Regions from separate parts of the Halomonas sp. HL-93 genome, predicted to be linked through region 1. Evidence: predicted binding sites of a transcription regulator. Region 1 holds the regulator's gene; each other region holds the start of a gene.
What was found. The regulator sigma-54, encoded in region 1, starts transcription at its own class of promoters, with help from an activator protein. The targets are predictions, from matches to a motif close to TGGCACNNNNNTTGCTNT.

Region 1 (10,256 bases):
AGCGGGGGTCGGGATCACGGTGCCCAACGCACCTGACTACATGCACACCCATGCTGACTGGGTGACAGAGCGCCTGGGCGGCCACGGAGCGGTTCGTGAAGTCTGCGATGCGCTACTCGACGCCCAAGGGCACTGGGGCGCCGTCATCGATACCTACTTACACGGCTGAGGAACTATGTTGAAGCAACTTCGCACGCGCGTGGGACTTGCGCTGATTGTGCTGGCCCTCGGCGGCATGCTGGTATGGCTGGACCCTGGCGGCCCGCAAACTGTCCCCCAGGACCCAGATGCGCGTGCGGAAGAGCCGGGGCATGTCCTACACAATGCCGAGCTCACGCTATTTGACGAACAGGGTAATATCCAGCAGGGGCTGACCACACCCCGCCTGGTACATACCCCTCAATCTGCGACGACCCAGACCGAAACACCCCACGCCACACTTTATGACAGCGAGCGACGCGTGTGGAACGCCACGTCAGAGGTGGGCACGCTTAACACTCGCTCCCAGGAACTGACGCTTTCCGGCAATGCCAAGCTCATAGCACCCGAAGAGGGCTGGCAACTCGATACAGATGTCCTGCACTATGAAGGGAAAAACGCCCATGCATGGAGTGACACCCACGTGCTACTCCAGCAACCGCCCCAGCGAACAACGGCGCAGCGGATGGATGCATGGCTAAACGAGGATGAGGTGAGGCTTGAAGATAACGTTCAAGGCCACCACCCCCCAGAGACGCAACCTGGACAGGAATAAAACATGAAAGCGTTTATCTACACGGCGGTTGCCGCTGCCTGCTTAGTCCCTTTTTATGCGCTGGCGGATAATCACCAGCAACAGCAACCGGTTGAAGTCGAAGCCGATCAGCTTGACCTTGACCAACGTGCCGGTACGGCGGTTTACACCGGCGACGTAGAGGTTCGCCAGGGAGATATGCTGATCAGAGGCGATGAAGTTGAAATCCAACGTAACGAAGAAGGCGAGCTCTCGCGGGCGACGGCACTGGGTGATCGCGCCTATTTACGTCAGCAACCCGAGGACCAAGATGGCCCGATAGAAGGCTGGGGCCGGCGCGTGATTTATCACGTCGCCGAGCGCCGGGTTGAGTTGATTGACCAGGCAGAAATCATTCAACAAGGCGACCGCTTCACCGGCGGACGTTTGGATTATTTCATCGACCGCGAGGTCGTCGAAGCGCGTTCCGATGTTGAGAACCAAGAGCCGCAACGCATCCGCATGACGCTGCAACCCGAAGACTAAGGAGAGCCCGATGGTAGCTGCCGCCGAAAGCGCAACTCGAACGCTACACGCCCGCCATTTGGCAAAAAGCTATAAGCGCCGACGCGTCGTAAAAGATATTAACCTGGACATCTCCCAAGGCAGCATTGTGGGTTTGCTTGGCCCCAACGGCGCGGGTAAAACCACCTCGTTCTATATGATTGTCGGCTTGGTCAAGGCAGATGCAGGCAGCGTCGGCATCGACACCCTTGATCTTTCTCGCGCCCCTATGCACGAGCGCGCCAAGGCAGGCATTGGCTACTTACCTCAAGAAGCGTCGATTTTCCGCAAGCTTTCCGTCGCCGATAACATCATGGCCATTTTGCAGACCCGAAGCGACCTGGACCGCGCCGGACGCGAAGCTCGTCTGGAAACACTGCTAGAGGATTTTCATATCACCCATATCCGCGACAATATGGGCATGAGCCTATCGGGTGGTGAACGGCGGCGCGTCGAAATCGCTAGGTCACTGGCCACTGAGCCTGCATTTATTCTGCTCGATGAACCCTTCGCGGGCGTAGACCCTATTTCAGTGGGCGACATCAAGTCGATTATCCGCGCATTGAAGGACCGGGGCATTGGCGTATTGATCACCGACCACAACGTGCGTGAAACGCTGGATATATGCGACATCGCCTACATTGTCGGCGATGGCCACATTATTGCCAGCGGCACACCAAACGCCATTCTTGACAATCAAGAAGTGCGCGACGTTTACTTAGGCGCTGATTTCCGTCTGTAAAGCTATCAATGGCATATTTATTGCCGGTGGCATGCTTATTGCACTTGCACCAAAACAAAACTCGCACTAGGGTGGATGCTTTCCGATAACCGAATGGTTCTCTGATGGTCATGAAAGCTTCTCTTCAACTGCGAATTGGCACCCAGCTCACCATGACACCTCAGCTGCAGCAGGCAATTGCTCTGCTGCAGCTATCAACGCTCGATTTACGCCAGGAAATTCAGCAAGCGCTGGACGCCAACCCCATGCTTGAGCAGGAGGATGAGTTCAGCGAACAAGCCGCCAGCGAGCCGGAAGAAGCCGAATGGGCAGACAGCATCCCCACAGAGCTCTCCGTCGACAGTGACTGGTCGGATACCTACCAGGACACGGGCAGTACCGGCAGCTCGAGTGGTGAGGGCCCTGACTTTGAACGCCAAGCGGCGGGGCAAAGCCTACACGGCCACCTCCTCTGGCAACTGGCCATGACCGATTTAAGCAGCCGCGAACAGCTGGTTGCCGAGAGCCTGATTGATGCTCTCGATACAAACGGCTACCTCACCCAGCCACTCAACGATATCCGCGAAGGGCTGCGCGCCCAAGGCGTGGAAGGGCTCAGCCAGCGTGAGGTTGAAACCATCTTGTTACGGCTTCAACAGTTTGAGCCCACCGGCGTGTTCGCCCGTGATCTTCGCGAGTGCCTGATGCTACAACTCGCCACGCTACCCGACGATACGCCGTTATTGATTCCCGCGCGGCGTTTGGTGCGCCAGTTTCTGGAAGCCTTGGGCAAAAATGATCAACGTCTACTCAAGCGACGATTAAGTCTCGACGATGCGCAGCTAGACGAGGTCGTCCAGCTCATCCGCAGCCTTGACCCGCGCCCAGGCAGCGCTTATAGCGCCACTGACGACAGCTATGTGATCCCCGATCTAGTGGTTCGCCACGATAACGAAGGCTGGCACCTCGAACTCAATCCAGAGGCGCTGCCTAAGCTCAGGATTCAACCCGACTACGCCAGCCTGATTAAGCGCGCCGACAAAAGTCAGGATAACCAATTCCTCAAAGACCACTTACAGGAAGCCCGCTGGCTGATCAAAAGCCTCTCCAGCCGCAACGACACGCTACTGCGTGTCGGCCGCGAAATCATCACTCGCCAAATCGGCTTTTTAGAGCAGGGCGAAGAAGCCATGAAGCCGCTTATTCTGGCGGATATTGCGGATGCGGTAGAGATGCACGAATCGACGATTTCTCGCGTCACCACCCAGAAATTCATCCATACCCCAAGGGGTATTTTCGAGCTTAAATACTTCTTCTCCAGCCAAATAAGCGGTCAAGACGGTGACAGCCACTCCAGTACGGCGATTCGTGCACGGCTCAAAAAATTAATTCAGGAAGAGCCCTCCGGCAAACCACTGTCGGACAGCCGTTTAGTGACTCTACTTGAAGACGTCGGCATCCACGTGGCACGCCGCACTGTCGCCAAATATCGAGAAGGCATGGGCATTCCCTCATCCAGCGAGCGACGTCGTTTGCGTTAGATAAACGGAAACTCATCACAAGGGCTTTGCTTAACGGCAAAAAGGGTTACAATCGAAGAACAGTCCGATGGATAAGGAGTACGTCAATGCAAGTCAATATCACCGGTCATCATGTGGAACTGACTGACGCCTTGCGTGACTATGTCAACGAAAAGTTGGAACGCGTCGAGCGCCATTACGACAACATTACCACCGTGCAGGTAACGCTTTCGGTTGAAAAAGAGCGCCAACAGGCGGCCTGCACGTTGCACGCAGCAGGTGCTGACTTGCACGCCGAAGCCCTTGATAATGATATGTACGCCGCCATTGACGCCCTAGCGGACAAAATCGATAGGCAACTCGTTAAGCATAAGGAAAAAGCACAAGCCCGCGCCCAAGGCGCAGGCGTGCGTTAATTCAATGACGTTGGCCACTATCCTCCCCCCGGAGCGCGTTCTCTACGATGTGCCTGGGGGCAGCAAAAAACGGGTGCTGGAGTTTTTCAGCACCTTCATCGCGCAAAACATCCCAAGCCTCGATAGCCAGGAAGTATTCAGTCGCTTGATTGGGCGTGAACGCCTGGGCAGCACGGGAATTGGCAACGGTGTGGCGATTCCTCATGCGCGAAGCCCACACTGTGAATCGCCTATCGCGGGCTTTCTCAAACTCAATGAAGCGGTCGACTTCGATGCAATTGACGGCGATCCGGTGGATTTGGTGTTTGTCCTACTTGTGCCCGAAGAAGCGGACGACACGCATTTGGCCTTGCTGGGCCAAGTCGCTTCCATCATGAACGACGCCGACACACGCCAGCAGCTACGCAAAACGGGCAGTCAACGTGAATTGCTGGATCTCATCTCCGCCAAGATACGCGACCAAGCAGCCAGTCAGTAACCCGCTGGCACGTCCGGTGGGTATAGATTGAGTTAACGTCTTAATCTGGCTGGTTACCCACGTCACTTGACCGCAAGCAAGAGAGCCTTCATGCAACTCGTCATTATTAGTGGACGATCCGGGTCAGGCAAATCAATTGCCTTACAGGCGCTGGAAGATTTGGGCTATTACGCCATTGATAATTTGCCAGCCATGCTACTGGACTCGCTGATTGATGAGCTACGCGACCAGGGGGAACGCACCCATCTGGCGGTTAGCATTGATGCGCGCAATCTGCCGGGCGCGCTTGCTAAGCTTCCCAAGCTTCTCGAAGAGCTTCGCCAACGTACCATCAAGTGTCAGATTGTATATCTGACCACCGATGCACGCATTTTGCTGGAGCGCTATTCGGCTACTCGAAGGCGCCACCCGTTAACACGCAATAGTACGCTCACGCTTGAAGAAGCCATTGATCAAGAAGAGCAAACGCTGCACGAAATCCGTGACCTCGCCGATCTCACTATCGATACATCGCGCCTGTCAGTACACGATCTTCGTCGTCGTATCACCGACCAGGTAGCGCATCAGCGACGTGATCAGCTAACGCTGACCTTTGAGTCATTCGGCTATAAGCGCGGTGTGCCGCTCGATGCCGATATCGTTTTCGACGTGCGCTGCCTGCCTAATCCTTACTGGGATCCCTCTCTGCGCTCGTCTACTGGCCGCGATGCCGATATAATTGCGTTTTTAGCTAACTATCCCCTGGTCGATGACATGGCCAGCGATATTCAGGCGTGGCTTGAACGCTGGCTTCCGGCCTACCAAAACAGCCAGCGCAGCTACATGACCGTCGCGATAGGATGTACCGGGGGTCAGCATCGCTCAGTGTATATGGTTGAACAACTGGCGCAGCGCCTCGCCGGACAAGCAGGCGAGGTACAGTTACGCCACCGCGAGCTGGGCTTACAATACACGGTCAACGCGCCGCTTTAGTATTAGTTGCCCTAGCCGTATAGCAAGGGCCATCATCCATTGCGACGACCCTAGCAGCCAAAAGGAATCAGGGTGCCCGAACGTAGACTTACCCTTACAAATCAGCGCGGCCTTCACGCTCGCGCTGCGACCAAACTTGTACAGTGCAGCCAGCAATTTGACGCCAACGTACGTGTCTTAAAGCAGCAGCAGGAAGCCGATGCCGCCAATATCATGGCCCTCTTGATGCTTGCAGCGCCTTGTGGCACGGAGCTATGCATAAGAGCAGAAGGCAATGACGCCGAACAAGCGCTGGATGCGATTCAAGCGCTGTTCGACGCACGTTTCGACGAGGACAAGTAAAGCCCTGCCTGCCTTGCTAAGTTAGCTACCCGCGATAGTCATACCATCAATCAGCCAACTGCCGGAATGGATACTGCCCCGCCGGTCAATGTCATCACCCACGCCAATCAAGCTTGCGTACATACGCTCCAGATTACCGGCAATAGTGAACTCTTCTATGGGGTATTGAATCACGCCTTTCTCGACCCAGAAACCCGCAGCACCGCGTGAGTAGTCGCCGGTCACGCCGTTAATTCCCTGGCCCATTAACTCGGTCACCCAAACGCCAGTGTCCATTTGTTCCAGCAGCGACGCCTGGCTGGTTAACGGCGCGGTAATGCGCATATTGCGTGCGCCGCCAGCGTTACCCGTCGTGGTCATACCCAAGCGCCGGGCGCTGTATGAAGACAGCATGTAACTTGCAATCTTGCCGTGGTCGATAAAACGATTATTGCGCGTTTGCACGCCTTCCCCATCAAACGGGGAGCTAGCCGTCGCCCCGACCTCCATTGGCCGCTCTTCGAGGCTAAACCAATCAGGGAACAGCGGCGTGTTGAGCCGATCACACAGGAAAGAGGCCTGACGGTATAGCGCACCGCCCGCCAGGGCACCCATTAGATGGCCCACCAGACCACTCGCCAGACTGGGGTCGAACAGCACCGGATAAGTCCCCGTAGGCGGTCGTTTGGCCCCCAGCCGACGCAGAGTTCGTCTGGCCGCTTCGCGGCCAACCGCTGCCGGGTCAGATAGCTGATCAGGATCGCGCGCCGAGGTGTAATCCATGTCACGCTGCATACCCTGCGCGTCTTCGGCAATCAGCATGCAAGAAAGCGAATGCCGACTACCTTTCTGGGTACCGATAAAACCGTGGCTGTTGGCATACACGCGCACGCCTTCACCGCTGGACAGCGAGGCGCCGTCTGATTGGGTAATGCCTGCCACCTCGCGACCCGCTTGCTCACAGGTCAATGCCAGTTCAATAGCCTGATCAGTGGTTAACGCCCAAGGATGATGAACGTTTAAATCGGGCAGCTCAGTCGCCATCAACGCCGCATCGGCAAGCCCTGCTGACGGGTCTTCTCCCGTGTAGCGGGCAATCGCCAGGGCTTTTTCGACGGTGGCCTGTAGCGAAGCGTCGCTGGCATCCGTTGAAGAGGCGCTGCCTTTGCGCTGGCCCACGTACACGGTAATCGCAATGCCTTGATCTCGGGAAAGCTCAACGGTTTCAACCTCGCCCTGGCGGACACTGACGCCAATCCCCTGATCCACACTTGCGCCCACCTCAGCGGCATCGGCACCCATCCGTTTGGCCATCGCTAATGCACTTTCAGCACGAAGGATGAGCAGTGCCTGCTGGGCAGATGCATCGAACGCTTGAGCCATACAATCTCCTTAACCACCGACATAGCCGGTAGATCAATATTGAGCATCGCAGCCTGATATAATAAGGCCACGAATTCTGTTTAAGAGAACCCACGATGCCAAAACAACGCCCCGAGCCTATAGACGATGACATGGCAGAGCGCCCCAGCAAGTCCCAGTTAAAGCGCGAAATGCACGCGCTTCAGGCATTGGGGGAAACATTAATCGCCATGCAGCCCGCCGAGCGGGCCCGTTTCCCACTATCCGATGACATGCTGCGCGCCATCGACGAAACCGCTCGCATCCGTTCCCATGAAGGGCGCCGTCGGCATATGCAGTACGTCGGCAAATTAATTCGCAAGGAAGACCTTGCGGCTATTCAGGCCGTATTCGACGGCATCGAACAGGAAAAACAGCAACGCGACCACGCCTTTCATCGACTTGAAAAATGGCGCGACCGATTAATCGATGAAGGCGACCCGGCAACGGAGCAATGGCTCGTTGAGTACCCGGATACCGACCGCCAAACCCTGCGCCAATTAATCCGTAATGCCCAGCGTGAGCGAGAACAAAACAAGCCGCCGGCCAGCGCTCGCAAGCTGTTCAAGTTTTTACGCGATACCGTCCAGCTTTAATCCTGGTTTAAGACTGCGTGCCGCCGACGGTCAGCTCGTCAACTTTCAACGTCGGCTGACCAACGCCGACCGGCACGCCCTGGCCTTCTTTGCCACACACGCCGATGCCGGTATCCAGCGCCATATCATGACCGATCATCGACACCCGGCTCATGGCCTCAGGGCCGTTGCCAATCAACGTCGCGCCTTTCACCGGCGCCGTTACGCGGCCATCTTCAATCAAATAGGCTTCGCTGGCGGAGAACACAAATTTTCCAGAGGTGATGTCGACCTGGCCACCACCAAAGCTCACCGCGTAAATACCCCGCTTGACGCTCTTGATAATATCGCTTGGCTCATCCTGTCCCGCCAGCATGACGGTATTGGTCATTCGCGGCATCGGGATATGGGCAAATGACTCGCGACGGGCATTGCCAGTCGGCGCCATTCCCATTAGACGGGCATTAAGCTTGTCTTGCATGTAGCCGGTCAGGACACCATCTTCGATCAGCGAGGTATATTGCCCCGGCGTGCCTTCGTCATCGACGCTCAGAGAACCACGACCATCGCTTAAGGTAGCGTCGTCCACCACCGTGACGCCTTTTGAGGCCACGCGCTGGCCCATACGGCCTGCAAACGCCGAACTACCCTTACGGTTAAAATCACCTTCTAAACCATGCCCCACGGCTTCATGCAGCAAAATGCCTGGCCATCCGGCACCCAACACCACCGGCATTTGCCCGGCGGGCGCATCGACCGCCTCGAGATTGACCAGCGCTTGGCGTACTGCCTCTTTAGCATAGCGCTCTGAGACCTGCTCATCGCGCAGCCGCGACATGGAATAACGCCCTCCGCCGCCAGCGCTACCGCGCTCCCGGCGGCCGTTTTTAACAGCAATAACACTCACATTGAAGCGCACAAGGGGGCGAATATCGGTTGCCAACGTACCGTCGCTGGCACGCACCAACACTACTTCGTAGGTTCCGGACAGCGATGCACTAACTTGGCTGACGCTGGGATCTGCCGCGCGGGCAGCGCGATCCGCTTCTTTGAGCATGGCGACCTTTTCATCGGCGCTAAGGCCGGCGAGAGGGTCGATGCCGGCGTAGTAAGGCGACGCGGTTACGGGTTTAACGGCCTGCCCGATCAGGCGCTTGCCACTGCGCACAATACCGGACGCGGTACGCCCCGTATCCATCAACGCATCGGCAGTAATCTGGTTGGAGTATGCAAAGCCGGTTTTCTCGCCGGCAAGCGCACGGACGCCGACGCCACCATCAATATTGTAGCTTGCTTCCTTAACTTCGCCGTCTTCCAGTACCCAGCCTTCTTGCCAGGTGCGCTGGAAATACAGGTCGGCGTAGTCCACACCGGCGCCCATGGCGTAGCCCAGGCCAGCGTCAAGGGCGCCAAGGTCTAATCCGCCTGGGGTGAGCAAAATCGAAACGGCGGTTTGTAAATCGTCAGTGTGTGCGGTCATCGAGAACCTTCTAAAGTCACTTGCGGCGAGGCCCACGGCCCCTCCACACGGTAATAAATCGTGGTCGCCTGATCCAAGGCATCGCCAAACATCTGGTCGGCTAAAAACAGCGCGCCGCCCACCACGGGGGCCCCAATAGCGATCGCCGCCATGGGCAAGCCCTGGCTTAGCGGTAATGCGACGCCAAGGCGTTGATCAAGTTCACGGTTCACCAAATCAACGTCGCCACTAAGGGACAGCGTGGCGGCGGGCGCCTCAATTTGCAATGGACCGCGCAGCATAAGCTTACCTTCGGCGATATCCGCCGAGCCATGCACGCGATCAAACGCCGTGCCTTGTCCGGTCACATCGGAAAAATCCAACCGCAAACGGCGTAAGATATTGTCAAAGTTCAACAGCCCCACTAAGCGGGCCGGTGCCGATTCAAGGGTAAGAAAGCGACCATCGCGTATATCGGTGGTCATCTCCCCCCCGGCCTGGGCGAGATCCAACTGCCACGGAGCCCCCGGCCAGGCCAGTGTTGCATCCACCTGGGTGCTCCGGCTACGCATGGCCACCGGCTGGTCGAGATGCTCAAGCGCAGTGGCAATATTACCGCCCTTGATCGCCACTTCCGCACGGGTTTTGCTAGTGGCGGCGCCACCTTCCCAATGCAGCGCACCGGAAGCGGTTAGTTGGCCAAGCGTCAAGCCAACCGGTTCTAGCGAAATACCGTCACCATCAGCTTGCCAGAAGGCTGTCAAAGGACCGATTCGCTTATTGTCGAGCAACATCTCGGACAAGCGTAAGCGGCCATTAGGAACATCGGCTAGCCACGCGGGCAATGCCATTGGTGTTGATGCTTCAGGTGTCGTTGTTTCAACCGACTCCGTCCAGGAAGACGGCATAGACACAATTTGCTGCTCGCTATTGCTTCCAGACACTGCATCAACAATGGGATCTAAAGAGAGCTGAGAGAGCGCAATATCCAAGGGCGTCGCCCCGCTGGGACGGTAATCAACCCGCCCTCGCACCAAATCGCTGTCGAGCATCAGCGACAAGTTGCTATCGTGCAGGTCGCCCTCGGCTGTGCCACCACCCAAGCAATCCTGCTTGT
Region 2 (10,256 bases), 1.3 Mb from region 1:
CAACGGGTCTTAATAGCGGAGCTGTCACGGAATTGACGCGCCTGCTGGAGAAAAAACTCGATTTTCGCCGCGACAGCCGTCGCGGCGATCATTTTCAGGTACTGGTCGAGTCCGACATGATTGAAGGCGAAACGCTTGACTCGCGCGTGCTAGCGGTTAAATACCAGGGCGAACGCATGGATTTGACAGTGGTCCGCAACGCCAAAGATGATAACTTTTATACCCCGGAAGGCGGCAGCTTAGACCCCGCGTTCGCACGCCGCCCCTTCGAAGGCAATTACCGCTTAAGCTCAAACTTCAACCCACAGCGCAAGCACCCCGTCACCGGACGAACAAGTCCTCATAACGGTACCGACTTTGCCATGCCAATTGGCACGCCTATCACGGCCCCAGCCACTGGCCGCGTTGAACGCATCGGTAACCACCATGCTGCCGGGCGCTACATCGAAATTCGTCACGACAACGGCTACCGCACTCGCTACCTGCACCTGTCCGAACCCTTGGTTAGCCAAGGCGAGCGAATCGAAATGGGTGAGCGCATTGCACTATCGGGCAACACCGGCCGCAGTACCGGCCCCCACCTCCATTACGAAGTCATCGTTGACAACTCACCGGTTAATGCGATGACCGTTGATCTGCCCGAAAACACTAGCTTAGACGGCGACACTTTAGTGGCCTTCCAACGCCAGGCAGAGCCGATGATAGCCGCTCTGGATAGCGAAGAAACAGGCACCATCAGCTTGGTTGATAATGCGCCGGAAAACGACGAATAAGCAGCTAGCTCATTGCCAAAAAGCGCCACTGTGTGGCGCTTTTTTATTTTATGGTCCAACCCCTCCTATGCCGTTTATCCCGATAGCCGCAAGGGCTGGCTAAGCGCCGATTGCACATCCGCATCGTGTCCGTAAATATCCGGCCGGAACTCAACCTCGCCTTCAGCGTTAGGCCAGGCCGTTAAATAGTGCAGCGCAATTGGCACGCGTTGAGGTAACGACACCTGTCGATCATTTTGGCTTCCAGCCATTAATCGCGTTATCTGTGCTGAACTGCCGGTATCCTGAAGTAGCAACTGGGCAAACTGGGTGACACCCTCCACCCTGACACACCCTGAACTCAACGCACGTTGAGACCGTTGAAAAAGCCCTTGAGCAGGCGTGTCATGCAGGTAAATCATATGGTTATTCGGGAAGCGCACAACAACACGACCTAACGGGTTCGCGTTACCAGCCACCTGGCGCAGCATGACACTTCCAGGGCGCTGCCAATCGACATCCTCCGCCTCCACAGGGTTACCGTCAAAATCAATCACCTGGATGTTTTCCTCGTCTAGATAATTAACATCCTCACGCACACGGGGCAGCACATCTTCGCGCAAGATGGTGGGCGGAATAGTCCAACTCGGATTTAAGGTTAAATGGGTAATCGCTGACTGGATCACCGGTGTTGCGCGCCGGGGCGACCCCACTACCACCCGCGTCTGCCAGCGTTCCCCGTTAGGACGAGTGTAATGTAATCGGTAGCCGGCCAAGTCTACCCATACGCCAGGGGCATCATCCGGCCGCCCCCCCATCCACCGGGCACGTTCAAGATTTACCTTGAGTTGCTCAACACGTGATGAAAGCGGAACGTTAAGCGCGCGGCGCGTTTGCTCACCTACCACACCATCCTCCTGGAGCAGATGGCGCCGCTGAAAACGTTTAACGGCGGCGGCAAGTGAAGCATCGAACTGGCGCTGATCAGGGGCTTCGGCGTCTATTTGGGGATAAGCTTGAGAATTGGCGGCTAACAACTGCGGCTCGCCCCAGCGCGTTAACCGCCGCCGAAGCGTCAGTACATCATCATGTTGATCACCAAGCTGCAGCGACTCGTCGCGACGGTCCAGATAAGGAACGCTCGACTGCGAGGCACGCGACTGGAAGTCGGCAAAAGCAGCTCTTAACTGCCGGTACGCCGACGAGTCTGGCCGCGCCTGATCAAGCGCGGCCGCAATATCCAACTGATTCACGGCCTCCATAACCCGCGCCATGGAATAGCCACGCGACGGGCGTTCAGCATCCCACTGAGCAGCTAGCTTGCGAGGGTTCACCTGACCGCGGTTTAAATGATCCAGCGCTTGCAATAGTGCTTGGCTAGCCTGCAATTCAAACGCAGCCTGGGCAGATACGCCCGCTGACTGGCTACGTTCAAACGCTTCCATTAGCGATGCTACCGCGTAGTTGTCAGGGTTTATGCCATCTCGCTCAAGCTCGCGGAGCCCTGCCATAAGCGCTTTTACGCTCTGCGCAGTGGTCCACACTGGTTGATGGTCGCGATATTCATAGAAACGCTCGACCGGCAGCCGCTGGTCACTCGCTGCCAAACGCGCCTGAAGCGCCTCTTGCAACGGTAGTGATGTGTCTGCCCCACTGCTGCCGACCACGCCTACGCTCAGGCAAAGCGCCACCCCTATCGCCCATCGTCTTAATGGCTGCCGCTCGTCCATTGACCTCTCCTTGCGTTACTATGGTCGTCCCGATAATACTGTGTTTTCTTGTTATCATAGCCGGTTAGCGACTGCCTCACCGTTTTCTACTCGCTTTCTACTTTGCAGGATGGACTTAAATGGTGCCATTTTTTTCGTTTCGTGCCTGGCTTATTTGTCTGCCTGCCACGCTTTTCACATTTCCACTCCACGCCGCCACCTTTTTCAGCCAAGTTGATGCCGCCCCACCTAACGGCGTGATGCCGTTACACCACCAACTGCTGCAACTTGCCCCAAGCGCCAGCCCAGAGGCCCTGCGCCTTGCCGCTCAAGCGCTTAGCTGTCGCGACCCTAACGCCGAGCGCTTAGCGGTGATCGATTACTCGCTACCGTCAACCGAGCCCCGTCTATGGGTGTTTGACCTGTCCCAGCACGAACTGATGTTTCAAGAGCTGGTATCCCACGGGCAAGGTTCTGGGGACGCAGAGGCGGAAACGTTTTCCAATATCCCCAACAGCCACCAATCGAGCATTGGATTGTTTAAAACGATGAATAGCTACTACGGACGCAACGGCTATTCACTGCGCCTTGAAGGCTTAGAAGCCAACGTTAATGATAACGCCTTTGAACGGGCCATCGTGATTCACGGCGCCGACTACGTCAGTGAAGCCTTTATTGATCAAACTGGCCGGCTGGGTCGCAGCCATGGTTGCCCAGCGGTTCGCGAAGAAGTGACCTATCCCTTGATTGACAGCCTGAAAGGCGATCACTACGTCTTTGCCTATTACCCTGACCAGGAATGGTTGGCCACCTCCCAGGTCATTAACTGCCCTAACACGCCTTCGCTCGCCCAACGCTAAATAAAAGCTTGAACGTCTAAAACCTAGCACACCCACTCTTCAAGACTGGGTGCAGCCCTATATATTTGTATTAAAAATAGATGCTTATTGAACAATACCAATATAAAGGTAGCTTTTATTTTATATGGGCGCACACCGTCTCACTTTGCCAGATACGCTAAGAGGCTTAAGGGCTAAATAGCTTGCTTGGTAACGGTTAATTGCTGCGATGTGCCATGCTGGTAGCCGCTTAGCAATTTCTTTTACTGCCAACCACACGGGGGGCAAGCCGATGGCTCAACCCAAATCGTTAGACTTAGCATTACAGGGCGGAGGTTCTCACGGGGCTTTTACATGGGGCGTCATTGACCGCTTACTGGCGGACTCACGGGTCGAGATAGAGGGCATCAGCGGCACTAGCGCTGGCGCGATGAACGGTGTGGTCATGGCCGACGCGCTTACGCGGGGCGACAAAGAAACCGCCCGAGAGGCGTTGCACGATTTCTGGCAAGCCGTTAGCCGTGCGGGCATGGCAAGTCCTATTCGACGTTCACCGCTGGATAAGTTGACAGGCAACTGGAGCCTGGAGCATTCACCTGGCTATATTGCCATGGACCTTATGAGCCGCCTGGTCTCGCCATATCAATTCAATCCACTTAATGTGAATCCGCTGCGCGAAATTGTCGCCGAGCGAATCGACTTTGAGCGGGTGCGCCGATGCGAGCAGCTTAAGCTCTTCGTGACCGCCACTAACGTACGTACTGGCAAGCAGCGGGTGTTTCGTCGGCAAGAGATGAGCCTTGAGGCCGTCATGGCCTCCGCCTGCCTACCGTTTGTTTTCCAGGCCGTTGAAATTAACGGAGAGGCCTATTGGGATGGTGGCTATATGGGCAATCCGGCACTGTTTCCACTGATGGAGGAATGTAACGCGCGGGATATATTGCTTGTCCAGATCAACCCCATTCGACGCGATACCATTCCCACCACAGCGTCGAGCATTATGAATCGACTCAACGAAATCACCTTCAATTCAGCGCTAATTAAAGAAGTGCGCATGATCGCTATGCTTAAGCAGGTGCTTGATGCCCAAGGTATCGAGAATTGCTATCAGCAGGCATTGTTTCACCGCATCAGCGGCGAAGGCGCATTACAGAAGCTCTCCGTATCCAGCAAGCTTAACGCCGAGTGGCCTTTTCTGTGCCACCTATTTGAGCAAGGCCGCGCAGCCGCAGACCACTGGCTGGAGGAAAATATTGGCGCGCTAGGGAAGCGCTCCACGCTGGATATCGACGATGTCTAGTTAGACGACAACTCGGCGCCTTCTTCGGCACCAATATAAGTCATTGCGGGTTAAACAATGCCCAACAATGCAGCATATGCGTTGTAAAAAAGCTTACGCCCATCTTTTTGTTAAAGATAAATGACTGATAAAAATAATAAATTTATTTAGTGGCAAAAAATTTGCTTCGTTCTAACCAGTGGTGGTAGGCGTGGACCAGGCCCAACCGGGTACGAGTGCGTCGAACCTGACCTTCAATGGCGAAGGCATGTTCTCGTTAACCAATGACGCTGTGCAATTGATGCGCAGGGTATTGAACTCGTAACAAGACCCGTGAGGCCATCCCATGGATATTCGCAATAAAGCCAACCGCATTCGGTTGCTCAATTTCTCTACGCCGCAAATGCGCGCGTTTCACTTTTCCTGGTTTGCTTTCCACCTGTGCTTTTTTGGCTGGTTTGGTATCGCCCCGCTCATGGCAGTGGTGCGCGAAGATTTAGCGCTTACTCAGACGCAAATCGGCAACACCATCATCGCTTCGGTCGCGATCACCGTGATTGTACGTTTGGTAATTGGCGTACTGTGTGACCGTTTAGGGCCGCGTAAAACCTATTCAGGCTTACTCTTGCTTGGCTCAATTCCAGTGATGGGCATTGGCCTGGCCGATAGCTTTGAAAGCTTTCTCATCGCGCGTTTGGCTATCGGCGCCATCGGTGCGTCGTTCGTGATCACCCAATACCACACTTCTATCATGTTTGCGCCCAACGTGGTTGGCACGGCTAACGCCACCAGTGCTGGTTGGGGCAACCTAGGCGGCGGCACCACCCAGATCGTTATGCCGTTGATTTTTTCCGGCATGTTAATGTTGGGTGTTAACGAAGCGCTAGGCTGGCGTTTGGCCATGGTCGTGCCGGGCGTAGTGCTATTCTTCACCGGTATTGCCTATTGGCTATTTACCCAGGATGCTCCAAACGGCAATTTTGACGAGCTTCGCGCTCGAGGTGAACTCCCGCCTGCCAGCGGCGAGCATGGCGCACTGCAATGCTTTACCGCAGCGGCGAAAGATATCCGGGTTTGGGCGTTGTTTGTGGTGTATGGCCTTTGTTTTGGCGTAGAACTGACGATCAACAATATCGCCGCCATCTACTTTTTTGATAATTTTGAGCTGACACTGGCCACCGCCGGTATGATTGCCGGATTGTTTGGTTTGATGAATATTTTTGCACGCACTCTGGGTGGCATATTTTCCGACTTATTTGCCAAACAAGGCGGGCTAAAGGGTCGCGTACGCTGGTTGTTTATTGCGCTGATTTGCGAAGGCATCGCGTTGTTAGCTTTCTCACAGATGCATATCCTGAGCTGGGCGATTGGGATCATGCTGGTCTTTAGCCTGTTTGTGCAGATGGCTGAAGGCGCTACCTATGGCGTGGTCCCCTTCATCAATAAAAAGGCTCTCGGGGCGGTCGCTGGCATCGTCGGTGCGGGGGGTAACGTGGGGGCGGTATCCGCTGCATTCTTGTTTCGTAGTGAAAGCTTGACCTATCAACAAGGCCTCTTTTATCTGGGCTTGGCCGTACTGGCGTTGGCCTCATGTGTCTTGCTGGTACGGTTCAGCGATGCACAAGAAGCCGAAGAGGCAGCCGCCTACCAGGATGCGGTGGGCGACGACACCGGGGCCGGTGCCCTATCGTTACGCTAAAGCGCCTACTGCGCACTTTCTCTGAAAGTGCGCAGCTAATGGCGGTGAGCACAAAGGAATCGCATTATGTCTTCAGCTCAACAGCTACTGTTAACCGCCAAACGCTGCGATATCGATAACCTGACCCACCTTGCGACAACGTGTGAAATTGTCGGCGACATCAGCCACTTTATTCATATGTTGCAACGTGAACGGGGGGCATCGACTATTTTTTTAGTCTCTCATGGCGCCCGTTTTAAGGAACGCCGCGCCACTTACCGGCAGCATAGCCAGGACGCTGAAGCGATGATGCGACGTCGCCTGGAAGCGTTAAGCCAGGAAGCCCGTCCCCAGGCTGCCGCACGCCTACTACGCCGGATTGCCACGGTATGGTCCGCCTTGGATGAGCTTAGCGCGCTGCGCCACGCCATCGATACGTTTGCGATAACCCCCGATGCGGCGACCCAGGCATTCAATCAACTGACCAGCGGCTTGCTGGCAATTGTCTTCGAAGCCGCCGATACGGCCGTTGACCCCGATATAACCCGCGCCCTGGTGGCCATTTTCCATCTAATGCAGGGCAAAGAATTAGCCGGCCAGGAACGCGCCTGTGGTGCCTTTGGCTTTACCCAAGGGTATTTTGACGATGCGCATAGTGCGCTGCTTAGTCAGTTAATCAACGATCAGCAACGTTGCTTTGATACCTTTGAGGAATTTGCCTCCTCGGAGGCACAGCAGCACTGGCAGCAGGAGTTGTCGCCACGCACGCTCTCGGGTATTGGCCATTTGCGGGATATTGCCTGCCAACGTACCACGCACCCTGAGACACCGGATTCGCTGGGTGAAACTTGGTACGAACTCACCACGTTGCGCATCGACAGCATTAAAAGCGTGGAGGATGCCCTCACCGCTCAGCTCACCGCACTGTGTCATTGTAAGATCCATCAAGCCAGCGCCGCACTGGAAAAAGCCAAAACGGAACCCTGCACTACTTCCCCAGCGCCTTGCGAGCAACTGCTAGCGTTGAGCAGCACGGAGCCCTTGGGTGACTTGACCGCCAGTGCGCTTAACTCACCATTGGGTCGGTCGCTCATTGAACTCACCCAGGCACAATCCAGCCGTTTGCAGGGCTTGAGCGACGAGCTGGAAAACACCCGTAAAGCGCTGCGCGAGCGCAAGCTAATTGAGCGGGCGAAAGGCCTTATCATGGCCCACCAAAACATGACAGAAGAAGAGGCTTACCGCTTTTTGCGCACCACTTCAATGAACCAGAGTAAAAGCATGGCCGACATGGCGCAGTCGATTCTTGACCTCTCCACCATGCTAAGACGCAAAGAAGTAGATCATTGACGCCCTGATCTTTTCGTTTGCAGGCTTATTATTTGCACAACCTCGCTCGATTAGCCATCCTAAATAAGCAGTTATGGTTAATCGCAAGGAGTGCAAACGATGCATAAAGGCGTACTACTTATCACGGGAGCTTCCAGTGGAATCGGTGCTGCTACGGCGCGAGCCGCTGCCAGAGACGGCTACAAGCTGGTCTTAGCTGCCCGCTCAACGGACAAACTCACCGCACTTGCCCAGGAGCTTGGGCCAGAAAATGTGCTGACCTGCGAACTAGACGTTACCCACATGGATGAACAGCACGCCATGGTCGACGAAGCGCTGGAAACCTTTGGCAGGATTGATGCCATGTTTGCCAACGCAGGATGTGGTGGCACGCCAGGTGGCTTTAGCGGCGCCGACCATGAACGCTGGAAAGACATGATTCTCACCAATGTATACGGCGTGGGCTTGACCCTCCAGGCGTGCCTTCCGGCGCTCAAGCGCAGCAAAGGTCACGTGCTGTTAACTGGCTCAGCCGCAGGCCGTGCGACCATTCCGGGCTCCATGTACAGCGCGACCAAATGGGCCGTCACAGGTATCGGCTATAACCTGCGTGAAGAGCTGCGCGGCACCGGCATGCGCGTCACGTTGATTGAACCTGGCATGGTCGACACCCCTTTCTTTGACGAACCCCCAGAGCATGCGCTGGAAGACCGCGATATCGCCAATGCGGTCATTTACGCGCTGTCACAGCCTGCCCATGTCGACGTCAACGAAATTCTGATTCGCCCTACTCCCCCAGTGGAATAACATGTTTCGTAGCTACTTCGCCTTGTAATTCATCGCTGCTGGCCGCATAACGGGTAATTAACAAGCGTGCTAATAATTAGCCGGCACGAAAACGCCGACTTGTTATTAGTCCGCCTCACATTCCGGCTCTACAGGTGATGCATGAGCGAACTAGCGTCTACCACGCTATCCGTATTGGACCTCGCCCCGATTCGTCAGGGCGGTAGCGCTGCTGAAACCTTCCAAGATAGCGTTTCCCTCGCCCAGTTAACCGAACAGTTGGGTTACCACCGCTATTGGCTGGCCGAGCACCACAACATTGAAGGCATCGCGAGTGCCGCGACAGCGGTGTTAATTGGCCATATCGCGGGGCAAACCTCTCGCATTCGCGTGGGTAGTGGCGGCATCATGTTACCCAACCATCCACCACTGGTGGTAGCCGAACAGTTTGGCACGCTGGAAACGCTCTACCCTGGGCGCATCGACCTGGGGCTTGGCCGTGCGCCCGGCTCAGATGGCGCGACGATGCAGGCGATGCGCCGCCATGCCCACGCTGGCGTTGACGATTTTCCGGCCCAGTTAAACGAGCTGCGTGGCTATCTGGCCGAGGCTTCACCTCACCAGCGGGTAAAAGCTGTCCCCGGCCAGGGCACCCACGTGCCGATTTGGCTGCTGGGCTCTAGTGGCTTTAGCGCACAGCTGGCCGCCAAGCTTGGTTTGCCCTTTGCCTTTGCCGCCCAGTTCGCCCCCGGCTACTTGTTTGAGGCGTTGCGCTTGTACCGTGATAACTTCCAGCCCTCCGCCCACCTGGATGCTCCTTATGCCACCGTGGGGCTGCCGGTAATCGCAGCAGAAAGCGATGCCATGGCGGAATATCTGGCGACCACGGCTCAGCAGAAGTTTCTCAATCTGATACGCGGCAAACCCACGGTATCGCTGCCGCCGGTGGAGCAGTTGGACTGGACGCCCATGGAGCGCGCTCAGGTAGAGCAATTCTTAGGCGCGGCGATTATCGGCGGCCCCGATACCGTCAAGGCTCAGTTAAAGGATTTCCAAGCGCGTACGGGAGCCAACGAATTGATGATCAACAGCGATTTCTATGACCACCAAGACCGGCTAAGAAGCTATCAGATTGTGGCTGAAGCAGCTCGATAACAGCACGCCATTGCCGCTCGTTTTTGCCCAACGGCTGCCCATGGCAGCCGAGCCAACCCGAATCACCAGGTAAACAGGACGATGTCTACGCTCACCTTCACCCCGATGACATACGATGACTTCATGACATTTTGGCCAACTTTTCAAGGCATTGTCGCGGCTCAGGAAACCTACGCCATAGAGCCGAATATAAGCGCCGAAGATGCCTACCAGCTATGGTGTAAAACGCCCCGCGCTACGCTTTCGGTCAAAGATGAAACGGGGACGATACTCGGCACCTACTACCTAAAGGCGAATGCTGCAGGGCCAGGTAATCATGTGTGTAACTGCGGCTATATGGTGGCCACCGCGGCTCGCGGGAAAGGCGTGGCCCGGGCCATGTGTGAACACTCACAGCAGCTAGCGCAAAAGCTTGGATTCAGCGCCATGCAGTTCAACGCGGTGGTCAGTACCAATCAGGTGGCAATAGCGCTTTGGCAGCGTTTGGGCTTTGCCATTGTGGGTACGGTGCCTAACGCCTACCGTCACGCCCAACTTGGCAAGGTCGATACCCACGTCATGTATAAAGCCCTTTAAGCATCTATCATTAAACTCATCCGCATCAAGCGCAGCCACCCTCAAGATAATCACCAACGAGTGATTCATCAATCTTGATCGTCGACGCGGCAGCTGCGTTGCCAACATTGTTCCACGGCCTCGGTACCCATGCCATTCAGCAGCGCCACGTTG
Region 3 (10,256 bases), 1.3 Mb from region 1:
GGGCGGGTTGGCCGATGTGCTGGAACATAAAGTTAAGCGCCGCAGGCAGGCTAGCCCGCCATACTTGCCAGGTGTGTCCGCCGGGGTACAGGTCTAGATGTACGTCGTTGGGCTGAATTTGCTCCATTGCCAGGCGCAGCTGGCGAGCATGGAGCTCAGCGTCAAATACATCACTACGTCCTGCGCTAATATACAGCGGCACGGGAAGCACATCGCTTTCCTCCGCAGCGGGGCGCGGCGTGACCTGAATGCGGTAATCTTCAAGGTGTGCGGTATAGTTTAGCTGTTCCCAAAGTTGGCGGTCGAACTCGCCTTGTTCGTTTAAAAACGCAGGGTGGCGATTGGCCGAGGAGTTGGCCGGTGGGAAAGGCGCGTAGCTGGCGGGGCTTAGCGCGCCCACCGCAGCGAACATGTCGGGGCGTTCCAGGGCAAAATTAAGCGCACCAAAGCCACCAGCGGAAAGCCCGGCTACGCCGCGCATCGCACGTTCATCGCCTACGCGGTAGCGTTCTTCCACGTGAGGCATAAGGTCATTGAAAAAGGCGCTGCGGGCCGCTTCGTTATAGCCATCAACCCACCAGCTACGGCTACCGGGCATGATGAATACGCTGGGGGGGATGTGCCCGGCGCGGATCAGTCGGTCGGCGGTCTGCTTTAAATTGCCTTTGGCTACCCAGTCGCGCTCGTTACCGAACGAGCCATGTAGAAGGTAAACCACTGGGTAAACCGTATCGCTGTCATCAGCGTAACCATCGGGCAAATATACCGTATAGGGGTAAGGGTTTCCCAAGGTGGTCGAATCGAAGTGGTGCCGTTCAACACTGCTAGCGAGGGTGGTCGAACAGGTGGCCAATAAGCCCGCGAATAAACCAAACAGGCTGACGGCCCCGAGCCGCCAAGGGGGGCGTTTTCTCATGAGCACCTCGTCTGCTGGGAATTATCGAGTATCAATGAGGTCGGACAGCCCACGGCGTGAGATGTTCAGGTCGCTAATGCGTAAAGCGTAGCGCAACAACACACTAGCGGGAGGACTCGTGCAAAAAGTTGAAGAGATCTTTTGGCTGAGAGCCTACGGCTGTATCGCCGTTTTTTTATTCCACTTGATGGATCAGGTGAATAACTACGTAGACAATCTCGTTACCGATTTCATGCGTATTCCGCTGGTGCTGGGGACGCCGATTTTCTTGTTTATATCGGTGTTTGTGTTCGCTATTCGTTACGATAAAGAAGTGCCCGAGGGGTTCATACGCCAGCGCGTTAAGTACATCATGCTGCCTTATTTTGTCTATGGACTTATTTATTCAACGGCGGAGTGGGTGCGGGCATGGGCAGAGGGCGATCCGATCAGCTTCTGGGGCAATGCTGTCCAGTATTTTGTTTACGCGGGCTGGCACGGCTACTTCCTGATTATCGCCATGCAGTTTTACGTCGGCTATTGGCTGTTTACCCGTTGGCGTCTTTGGCGGGTCAATCCGGTGCCGTGGTTCTGGCTTTCCTGTTTGATCAGCATGGGCTATTGGGGAACGGCCTACTGGTATGGCGTCGACCCCCCTGGGTACCTGCTGTGGGTGGCGCCGCTGGGCTGGCTGTATCTGTTTTTCCTGGCCCTAGTGCTGGTTCGGTATTACCCATTGGCGCCAAACGGTATTAAAGCCGAGCGACCGTTATGGATGAAATATCTGGCTCTACCGGCCTGCCTGGGGATTTTTGTGCTCGGACTCTGCATCGCAACGCTCGCCCACTTGCCGGACTTCACCTCGAAAGAGGTGTGGATCATTCCGTTCTTTGTGTTGTTTACCCTATGCACCACGCGACGGCTTAAAGGCTACACCGCGCCCAACTGGGTGCGCAAAATCAATGTTTATTCGTTTGGCATTTACTTGGCGCATCCGATGTTTTTCATCGTCACCGATTTAGTGATCGCGCCTTTATCGCTGCCAATTGTGGTCTATGCCGCGATTCTTGCCGTGGTAAGCATGGTGGGGTGCATCGTATTAAGCAACGTGGTCAACAAGTCGAGGATCGGGTCGATGATGTTCGGCAAACAGCTGAATGTGGCGATGCGCTAGGCAATATGACCTGTTGGGGGGATAGGCGCTTGAGAAGTGAAGGTATGGATACGGGTCGGGCAGGCATGCAAACGCTGTAAGAAGTCGTGTATGGCGCTACGGTCGAGTTCAGGGTCGAAACCTCCCAGACGTTCGAGCCATGTACGTCGCACCGCTATGTAAGGGGGCGATTGCAGTGTGGTGGCTAAAAAGCGTTGCAGTAATCGTGCTGGCAAAGTGGGTTCGCTGGCGCCGAGTACAACAGCCTCAACGGCGTAGCTATCCAACATAGGAAAAAGCGCCCGCCATAAGGTCGCTGGTAGTGCGGTGGCGTGCAGCGCAAAAATCAACCATTCGGCCTGGCTGGCGGCAGCGGCGTGATTAAGCCGTGCGCCCAGGGTGGTGGCCGGCGAGACGATGCAGTGCGCAGCAAAACGTTGCTCGATGAGTGATAATCGATTGTCATGGTTAAGGCTGGTTACCTGCAGCGAATAGGCGGGGTGGTCGGCGGCTGCATGGTAAATGGCATGAAGGTGGCGCGGCAATTGGGCACCGGTGACGCAGGTGTCGATAATAAAACATACCGACTTCATGGGGGTGCCCTCCGGCCTTGTGTGTTTATTTTTTGTTTAGTGTAACTGACTGTGTCTAAAAGTTTAATATAGTATCTATTGTTTGGTGCGCAAGCAAATAATGTTTGCTGTGCTCAGGGCTTACAACGCAATGCACTTTTTTGGTGCTAGCGGGCTTGTTTTTGCACAAACTTGGTGCTTTTGTTGTCCTTATAAAGCCGTATATTGGTAGTCAAGCTCTAGATGCAACATGAAGTGGCACGGTTTTTATTTTTAAAGTGCATTTAAAACAATGACTTGATGTTTTTTTATGCCATATTGGTGCAATAGTGGCACGCAATCTGCATTGTTACCTGTAGCGGCTAAGTAAGTCATAGGCAAAGCGCCTTGCGGCGTGCTACAACATTAGCCGGTTTCGTTATCGCTAGGCGTTCTGTTGAATGCAATGAACAAACGTTGAGTGAACAAGCAAGGCAGGCGTGCCATGATGCACGCGTTATGTCGAACAACATTTATCGGTAGCTTACTGTCGTTAGCTTTAAGCCACGCTCATACCGGAGGACACTATGTCAGCCAAGACTCTCGCGCTAATTGAAGAGCATGATGTTAAGTGGGTAGATCTACGTTTCACCGACACCCGCGGTAAAGAGCAGCACGTCACCGTGCCTGCCCGCGATGTGGACGAAGAGTTTTTCGAGAACGGTCAGATGTTTGATGGCTCCTCCATCAACGGCTGGAAAGGCATTAACGAATCCGACATGATTTTGCGTCCGGAAGACGGCACTGCCTACCTCGACCCGTTCACCGAAGACGCTACGCTGGTGCTACGTTGTGACATCATCGAGCCGGCGACCATGCAGGGCTACGATCGTGACCCACGCTCTATTGCCAAGCGTGCTGAGGCTTACTTACAGTCAACCGGTCTTGGCGACACCGCTTTCTTTGGTCCGGAGCCTGAGTTCTTTATTTTTGACGAAGTTCACTGGAAATCCGACATCCAGGGCGCCATGTACAAAATCACCTCTGAAGAAGGTGCATGGGCCACGGATAGCCAGGTAGAAGGCGGCAATTTAGGCCACCGCCCGCGCGTTAAAGGCGGCTACTTCCCGGTTCCGCCGGTAGACAGCTTCCATGATATCCGCGGTGCGATGTGTAATACCCTGGAGGCCATCGGCCAGTCGGTAGAAGTTCATCACCACGAAGTATCTAATGCCGGTCAGAACGAAATCGGCGTTAAGTTTAATACGCTGGTGAAGAAAGCCGACGAAGTGCAGGAAATGAAGTACGTGATCCACAATGTGGCGCACGCCTACGGCAAAACCGCTACCTTCATGCCAAAACCGCTGGTTGGCGATAACGGCTCTGGTATGCACGTTCACCAGTCGTTCTGGAAAGACGGTAACAACCAGTTCGCAGGTGATGAGTACGCGGGTCTTTCCGAGATGGCGCTGTACTATATTGGCGGTATCATCAAGCACGCCCGTGCACTGAACGCCTTCACTAATGCCTCTACCAACTCTTACAAGCGTTTGGTACCGGGCTTCGAAGCGCCGGTCATGTTGGCTTACAGTGCCCGTAACCGTTCGGCGTCGATTCGTATTCCGTATACGGCCAGCCCGAAAGGCAAGCGTGTTGAAACGCGCTTCCCTGATCCGACGGCTAACCCGTACCTGGCCTTCGCAGCGATGCTGATGGCCGGTATCGACGGTATCAAGAACAAGATCCACCCTGGCGATGCCATGGACAAAAATCTCTACGATCTGCCGCCGGAAGAAGGTAAATCGGTACCCACCGTGGCGAGCAGCCTGGATCAGGCGCTGGAAGCGCTGGACACCGATCGTGCATTCTTGACCGAAGGTGGCGTGTTCACCGACGAAATGATCGATGCCTACATCGAACTCAAAATGGAAGACGTGGAGCGTATTCGCATGACCACGCACCCGGTTGAGTTTGATATGTACTATAGCTGCTAAGAACAGCTGCTAATCTCACCTATGTGGTGCTGATAAGCCTAAACCCCGCCACGGCGGGGTTTTTTTGTTTAGGGGGACGCATGTGGCGCAAGGCGTTAATGAGGCAGGCTAGGGTGTACTGGGTAGCTGGCTTTGCTCTGCTGTTGGCGGCGGTGGCCGTGAACACGGCAGCCTCGTCGACGGTTTACCGAGCCGTGGATGAAAACGGCAACGTTACCTTTTCCGACACGCCAAGTGGCGGTGGCGAAGCGCTAGAGCTTGCCCCGCTGCCTGGATTGCCAAGCCAGTACGCGGATAGGCAAGAAAAGCCGCCTGCCGCCACATCGCCAGGTCAGCCCTTTATGCCCTACGATCGCTTTCAGATTCGCTCGCCTAGCGCGGGTGCTGAGGTGGACGCTAACACACCGGTGACGTTGAGTATTGCGCCTCAGCTTCGCGATGATCATCAGGTACAGCTACGCGTTAATGGCGAGCTTAGCCAGTCGGCGCTGCATAGCAATGTGTTCTGGCTGGCGAACCTGCCCGCCGGTCGGCATCAGCTTCAGGCGGAGCTATTGGATAGCCAAGGGCGTCGCCAGCATCGCACAACAGCGGTGACAATCGAAGTGGCAGATTAGCGCGAATGCGCCATTATGGTGCATAAGAAATCGGTGAGGGCACTGACCTGCGCTAAAACGGCACGCCATGCACCGCTACGCGGCGCAAGTGCCGTGCAGATCAGCGCGGAGGCATATTTGGCGCGCTTTTTGCAGTTCCCTCTACATCTTTCCAGCGGAAGGCTGAACCAAGATAATGGATGAGGCGACTTTGCAAGACATCACCATGCACCAACGTTTACTTGAACACCTTACGACGGCGGTGCTACTGCTGGATGGACGGCTTAACGTGTGCTGGATGAATCCCGCCGCTGAGGCGTTGCTGGCGGTTAGCCTGAGCCGTGTGCAAGGCATGAGCCTCGACGGGCTGCTGGGCGGTGATGAAAGCATTGATGACGTGCTGGCCAAGGCCCGGGATGCGTTTCATCCCTTTACCCAGCGCGAGGCGCGCATTACGCCGCTGAATAGTGAGACGCTGACCGTCGATTATACGGTGACGCCGCTCTCCGAGACGGAGTTATTGCTAGAGGTCGAGCCGCGTGATCGGCTGATGCAGATTTCCCGCGAGGAAGCGCTAACCACTCGCCAGGAAACCATCAAGGTACTGGCCCGCGGCCTCGCCCACGAAGTGAAAAACCCGCTGGGCGGCATTCGCGGGGCGGCGCAGTTGCTGGAGCGCGATCTCGACAACCCGTCGCTGCGCGAATATACCCACATCATTGTAGAAGAGGTCGACCGGCTGCGGGATCTGGTGGATTCCATGCTGGGCCCGAACTACATCGTCAAGCACGAGCCGGTCAACATCCACAAGGTACTGGAACGTGTTCGTTCGCTGTTGATCGCCGAGCACCCACACGTTGATATCCAACGCGATTACGACCCCAGCCTGCCGGATTTATCCGGTGATGAATCCCAGATGATCCAGGCGGTATTGAACGTGGCGCGCAATGCGGTGCAGGCGATGAGCGATGCCCAGACTCAACAGCCGACGCTTGTGCTGCGCACCCGTGCGCGTCGCCAGTTCACCCTGGGAGCCGAACGACATCGCCTGGTTAGCGAAGTAGGCGTGATTGATAACGGCCCCGGCATTCCCAGTGCGCTGCAAGAAACCCTGTTTTATCCGATGGTGTCAGGCCGCGCCGAAGGTAGCGGGCTTGGCCTGTCAATCGCCCAATCCATTTTGCACCAACATCAAGGACTGATCGAATGCGACTCACGCCCCGGACACACCGAATTTCGTTTATTGATTCCATTGGTTATTAATTCCACCGGAGAAGCGTCATGACTGAGCCTGCCCGTAATGATGTTGCGCGGGTCGTCATTGTTGACGATGATCGCGCGATTCGCTGGGTACTTGAACGCGCGCTGGCGCAACCCGATCTTGAGGTTGAATGTATCGAACGGGCCGACACAGCCCTTTCGCGCTTGCTCGAAAGCCCGCCGGATGTACTCGTCACTGATATTCGCATGCCGGGGATCGATGGCCTGGATTTAATGGGGCGTGTGCGTGAGGCGCACCCCGATTTACCGGTCATTGTGATGACCGCACACTCCGATTTGGATAGCGCGGTGGCCTCCTATCAAGGCGGTGCATTCGAGTATCTGCCCAAGCCATTTGACGTTGATGAGGCCCTGGCTTTGGTGCGCCGCGCCATTGCGCATGCCCGTGAACGTCAGCGCCCGGTCAGCGTGCCAGAAGGGCTCAATGCGGAAATTATCGGCGAAGCGCCCGCCATGCAAGAGGTGTTCCGCGCGATTGGGCGGCTTTCTCACTCGCACATTACCGTACTGATCAACGGCGAATCGGGCACCGGTAAAGAGCGTGTTGCCGAGGCGCTACACCAGCACAGCCCCCGCCAAGGCAAGCCTTTTATTGCGCTGAACATGGCGGCGATTCCGCGTGACTTGATCGAGTCGGAGCTGTTCGGCCACGAGAAGGGGGCGTTTACCGGTGCGACGTCGCAGCGCCAGGGCCGCTTTGAACAAGCCAATGGTGGCACGCTGTTTTTAGATGAAATTGGCGATATGCCCGCCGAAACGCAAACGCGTTTGCTGCGTGTACTGGCCGACGGCGAGTTTTACCGGGTGGGGGGGCATACGCCAACGAAGGTCGATGTGCGCATTATCGCGGCCACCCACCAGAACCTTGAGTTACTGGTAGAAGATGGACGCTTCCGTGAAGACTTGTTCCACCGTCTAAACGTTATCCGCATTCACTTGCCGAAGCTTGCCGAACGACGCGAGGATATTCCGCGGCTGACGAGTCATTTCTTGGCCGAAGCGGCCAAAGAGCTGTCCACCGATATCAAAGTATTAACCCCTGAAGCCGAAGCCCACCTCACGCGCTTGCCCTGGCCGGGCAATGTCCGGCAGTTGGAAAACATCTGTCGCTGGCTGACGGTGATGGCCTCGGGGCGCGAAGTGCTGGTGGAAGACCTGCCGGCGGAGTTGCGCTCATCTAGCGCCTCGGAAACCAGCGCCTACGGTGATTGGCGTAGCGCGTTTCGTGATTGGGCAGACAACGCGCTGGCAGAAGGGCATACCCATCTACTGGAAGAAGCAGTGCCCGATTTTGAGCGAATTTTAATCGAGACAGCCCTTAAACATACCGGTGGTCGCAAAGGGGAAGCCGCTGAATTGCTGGGTTGGGGGCGAAATACCCTTACCCGTAAGCTGAAAACGCTCTTACCCGCGTTAGCGGACGAGTAGCCGCCGGCATATAAAAGTCGCCGGCGCTATGCGCCTTCTTTCTTCAGACGCTCAATTTCAGCGAGAAGAGCGTTAGCTTCTTCCGTAAGGGTGGCATTAGCTCGCATGTCGCCGTTACGGGAGGCTTCCATAGCGGCTTGCAGCTTGCGTTCGTAGGCTTGCTGTAGCTTCTTTTTGGGGTCGCGCTTAAATGGGCCAAACATGGACGCTCTCCTTTTGTGTGTACATGTTTTGTACACCTATTGGGCGCGCTTGTCGAATGTTTTGCTTAGCGACGAGAACAAGCAATCGTACTGGCGTGCAATACGGCGCTGCAGCGTGTTAAGAAGGCATCGAAGTCGCTGAGTAGGGTGTCCAGGCTTTCGTGGAGCCGGTGGTCATCATCCACCATGCGCAACGATAGGCGCTGCCGCTCAGCCCATTCAATAACCGGGCGGTGGGGAATTACCTCGTCCTGCCAGCCGTGAATAATGTGGGTGCAATGGGCTTGGAGGGTGGGGGAGGTTTCGGGGTAATGCGCCAACCCGAGTGCTGGGGCCAATAAAAAGCAGCCCAGGACGGGCTGCTGTGAACTGACCGCCGCGCTGAGCCAGCCGCCTAGGCTTGAACCGGCAAAAACACAGCGCTCAGGGTTGTCTCCCCTGGCCGAAAGCGTCGCCAGCAGGTGCTGAAGGCGTTGTGGCGGCTCGGGTTGATCACGGTAATCCATCACGACGGCCTCGCAGTCGTCGAGCTTTTCGGCAATGCCCTTTAGCGCCTGCATTTTTAGCGCGCCGGGGCCGCTTTCTAAACCATGTGATAGGTAAACCGTTAGCATAATCTCGTTAACTCGCTGATTTTTGGATGGCTTCTCCACCTTGCTCGATGTCTTCACCTGCACCGCGCATGGTGTTGCAGCCGCTCACTAACAGTAAGATGGTGATGCCAATAATGCCAAGGGCCGTCAAGCGTTTCATAGAAGCCTCCTTTCAGGCGGGTCACCCCTTCATGGGGTATTAGCTAGATTAGCAAACGTTAGCTATTTAGCGACACCGCTAGTATGTACCTCTTTTGCCATATCACCATGCTGTTTTGTCGCATGTGCCATTACGCTACATTTTTTGTGTGCCACAGGGAGGGTCAGGCCGCCTAATTTATTTTACCTAAGTATATGTTTTAAAAGATTAATAATTTTTATCGACGTGTTTGGCCCGGGGCGTGCTTTATTTGGTTTGTATGCGAGATGTCATGAAAAATTGTGTTATTCGCATCCAATGTCACTGTTATTTAAGTTGCAGGTCAAATGAGTAGTGAAAGAATGCCGTTAAAGAAAGTTGCTCGAAGTTAGAAGGTAAGGTTGGAAGGTAACGCAGTAGGAAGGTAGTAAAGCAGTAAAGCAGTAGAAAGGTAAAGCGGGTAAGGAGAGTGTCGTTGCATCAAAAGGAAGGCAGGACGCCATTTGGTAAATAACGGAGCATTCAAAGGAATTGGCACTCTCCGCTTTAGCGCCAGGACGCGCTAAACATCGACGCCAAGGAATGGCAACGATGCGAAATTACCACCTTGTTTCGGCAAAGTGGTTTTTTTGCGTCTCAATCTTCGTGCTGCGGCCGGTTTGTCCCTTGGATGCATAACATTGGTACAGCTAGGCTGTATGTTTTGGTCTATCCTATGAGTTAAATGATATCAGCGGTTAACAACGACGAAGTCAATAACGTCAGTAAAGCCGCAGACTCACAGGGACAAGCATATGACCATGGGATTGATGTTAGGCATGTTTGTGCTGTTTGCAGTTTTTTCCGCCGTTGGGGTGTACATGGCGATCAAGACGACGCTCACCCCCCTGATGGATGACCGAGACGACCTGCCACCGCAATGGTAAGGCTGTTACGCCATTTCATCCCATCACGGCCAGGTCTTAGCTCTTCCAGTGCCCTTTGCCGCGATCAGGCACCATACGCCCGAAATAGAGTAAGCCAAATGCGAGCCACCCGACGGTTAACAGGCTGGCAAAAATAAGCACGGCTAAGGCGCCAAATTCGGCAATCAACGGCAAGGCGGCGGCTGTAAACAGCCCACCTCCCACAATCGGTTCAAACATCAGCTGTTTATAACCAAAACTCTCTAGTGCGCCAGACTCATTTTTCGGGTCTGCCATGCGCATCAACAGTAGGCCGGTCACGGTGACCCCCATTGACTGGCCAAAATCACCTACTCCACGTTCAAACCAGTTTTCAGGGATAACGCGGGGAGCAATCACAATGAGTACGAATAGCCCCCAGGCAATCCCCGCTACAGCGAGTAGCAGGAAGGGGAGAAAGTAATCTCCCAAGGTGGTGAGTGAAAGGGTGGCGAGTGCTGCCACGATGGTAAAGTCCA

Region 2: a site for sigma-54 is predicted at 4,751-4,768, ahead of GA0071314_RS05060 (NarK family nitrate/nitrite MFS transporter). Genes of this name have one in related genera too.
Region 3: a site for sigma-54 is predicted at 2,951-2,968, ahead of glnA (glutamate--ammonia ligase). Genes of this name have one in related genera too.

What each region holds. Positions count from the first base shown of each region.
Region 1 is NZ_LT593974.1:2,446,520-2,456,775, forward strand. Features, by position in the region: gene GA0071314_RS11390 (KdsC family phosphatase) at 1-169, shown strand, start outside; gene lptC (LPS export ABC transporter periplasmic protein LptC) at 176-754, shown strand; gene lptA (lipopolysaccharide transport periplasmic protein LptA) at 758-1,258, shown strand; gene lptB (LPS export ABC transporter ATP-binding protein) at 1,269-2,018, shown strand; gene GA0071314_RS11410 (RNA polymerase factor sigma-54) at 2,123-3,538, shown strand; gene hpf (ribosome hibernation-promoting factor, HPF/YfiA family) at 3,625-3,933, shown strand; gene GA0071314_RS11420 (PTS sugar transporter subunit IIA) at 3,938-4,411, shown strand; gene rapZ (RNase adapter RapZ) at 4,502-5,383, shown strand; gene GA0071314_RS11430 (HPr family phosphocarrier protein) at 5,456-5,725, shown strand; gene pmbA (metalloprotease PmbA) at 5,747-7,087, opposite strand; gene yjgA (ribosome biogenesis factor YjgA) at 7,183-7,701, shown strand; gene tldD (metalloprotease TldD) at 7,709-9,160, opposite strand; gene GA0071314_RS11450 (YhdP family phospholipid transporter) at 9,157-10,256, opposite strand, start outside.
Region 2 is NZ_LT593974.1:1,124,932-1,135,187, reverse strand. Features, by position in the region: gene GA0071314_RS05080 (peptidoglycan DD-metalloendopeptidase family protein) at 1-773, shown strand, start outside; gene GA0071314_RS05075 (L,D-transpeptidase family protein) at 848-2,482, opposite strand; gene GA0071314_RS05070 (murein L,D-transpeptidase catalytic domain family protein) at 2,602-3,321, shown strand; gene GA0071314_RS05065 (patatin-like phospholipase family protein) at 3,593-4,600, shown strand; gene GA0071314_RS05060 (NarK family nitrate/nitrite MFS transporter) at 4,926-6,278, shown strand; gene GA0071314_RS05055 (nitrate regulatory protein) at 6,345-7,607, shown strand; gene GA0071314_RS05050 (SDR family oxidoreductase) at 7,707-8,393, shown strand; gene GA0071314_RS05045 (LLM class flavin-dependent oxidoreductase) at 8,535-9,527, shown strand; gene GA0071314_RS05040 (GNAT family N-acetyltransferase) at 9,609-10,103, shown strand; gene GA0071314_RS05035 (DUF1415 domain-containing protein) at 10,172-10,256, opposite strand, start outside.
Region 3 is NZ_LT593974.1:3,737,833-3,748,088, reverse strand. Features, by position in the region: gene GA0071314_RS17350 (alpha/beta hydrolase) at 1-916, opposite strand, end outside; gene GA0071314_RS17345 (acyltransferase family protein) at 1,035-2,069, shown strand; gene GA0071314_RS17340 (hypothetical protein) at 2,066-2,641, opposite strand; gene glnA (glutamate--ammonia ligase) at 3,187-4,593, shown strand; gene GA0071314_RS17330 (DUF4124 domain-containing protein) at 4,674-5,210, shown strand; gene glnL (nitrogen regulation protein NR(II)) at 5,416-6,474, shown strand; gene ntrC (nitrogen regulation protein NR(I)) at 6,471-7,898, shown strand; gene GA0071314_RS19600 (DUF6435 family protein) at 7,925-8,101, opposite strand; gene GA0071314_RS17315 (YqiA/YcfP family alpha/beta fold hydrolase) at 8,167-8,715, opposite strand; gene GA0071314_RS17310 (entericidin A/B family lipoprotein) at 8,723-8,854, opposite strand; gene GA0071314_RS19920 (hypothetical protein) at 9,634-9,759, shown strand; gene GA0071314_RS17305 (sodium/glutamate symporter) at 9,796-10,256, opposite strand, start outside.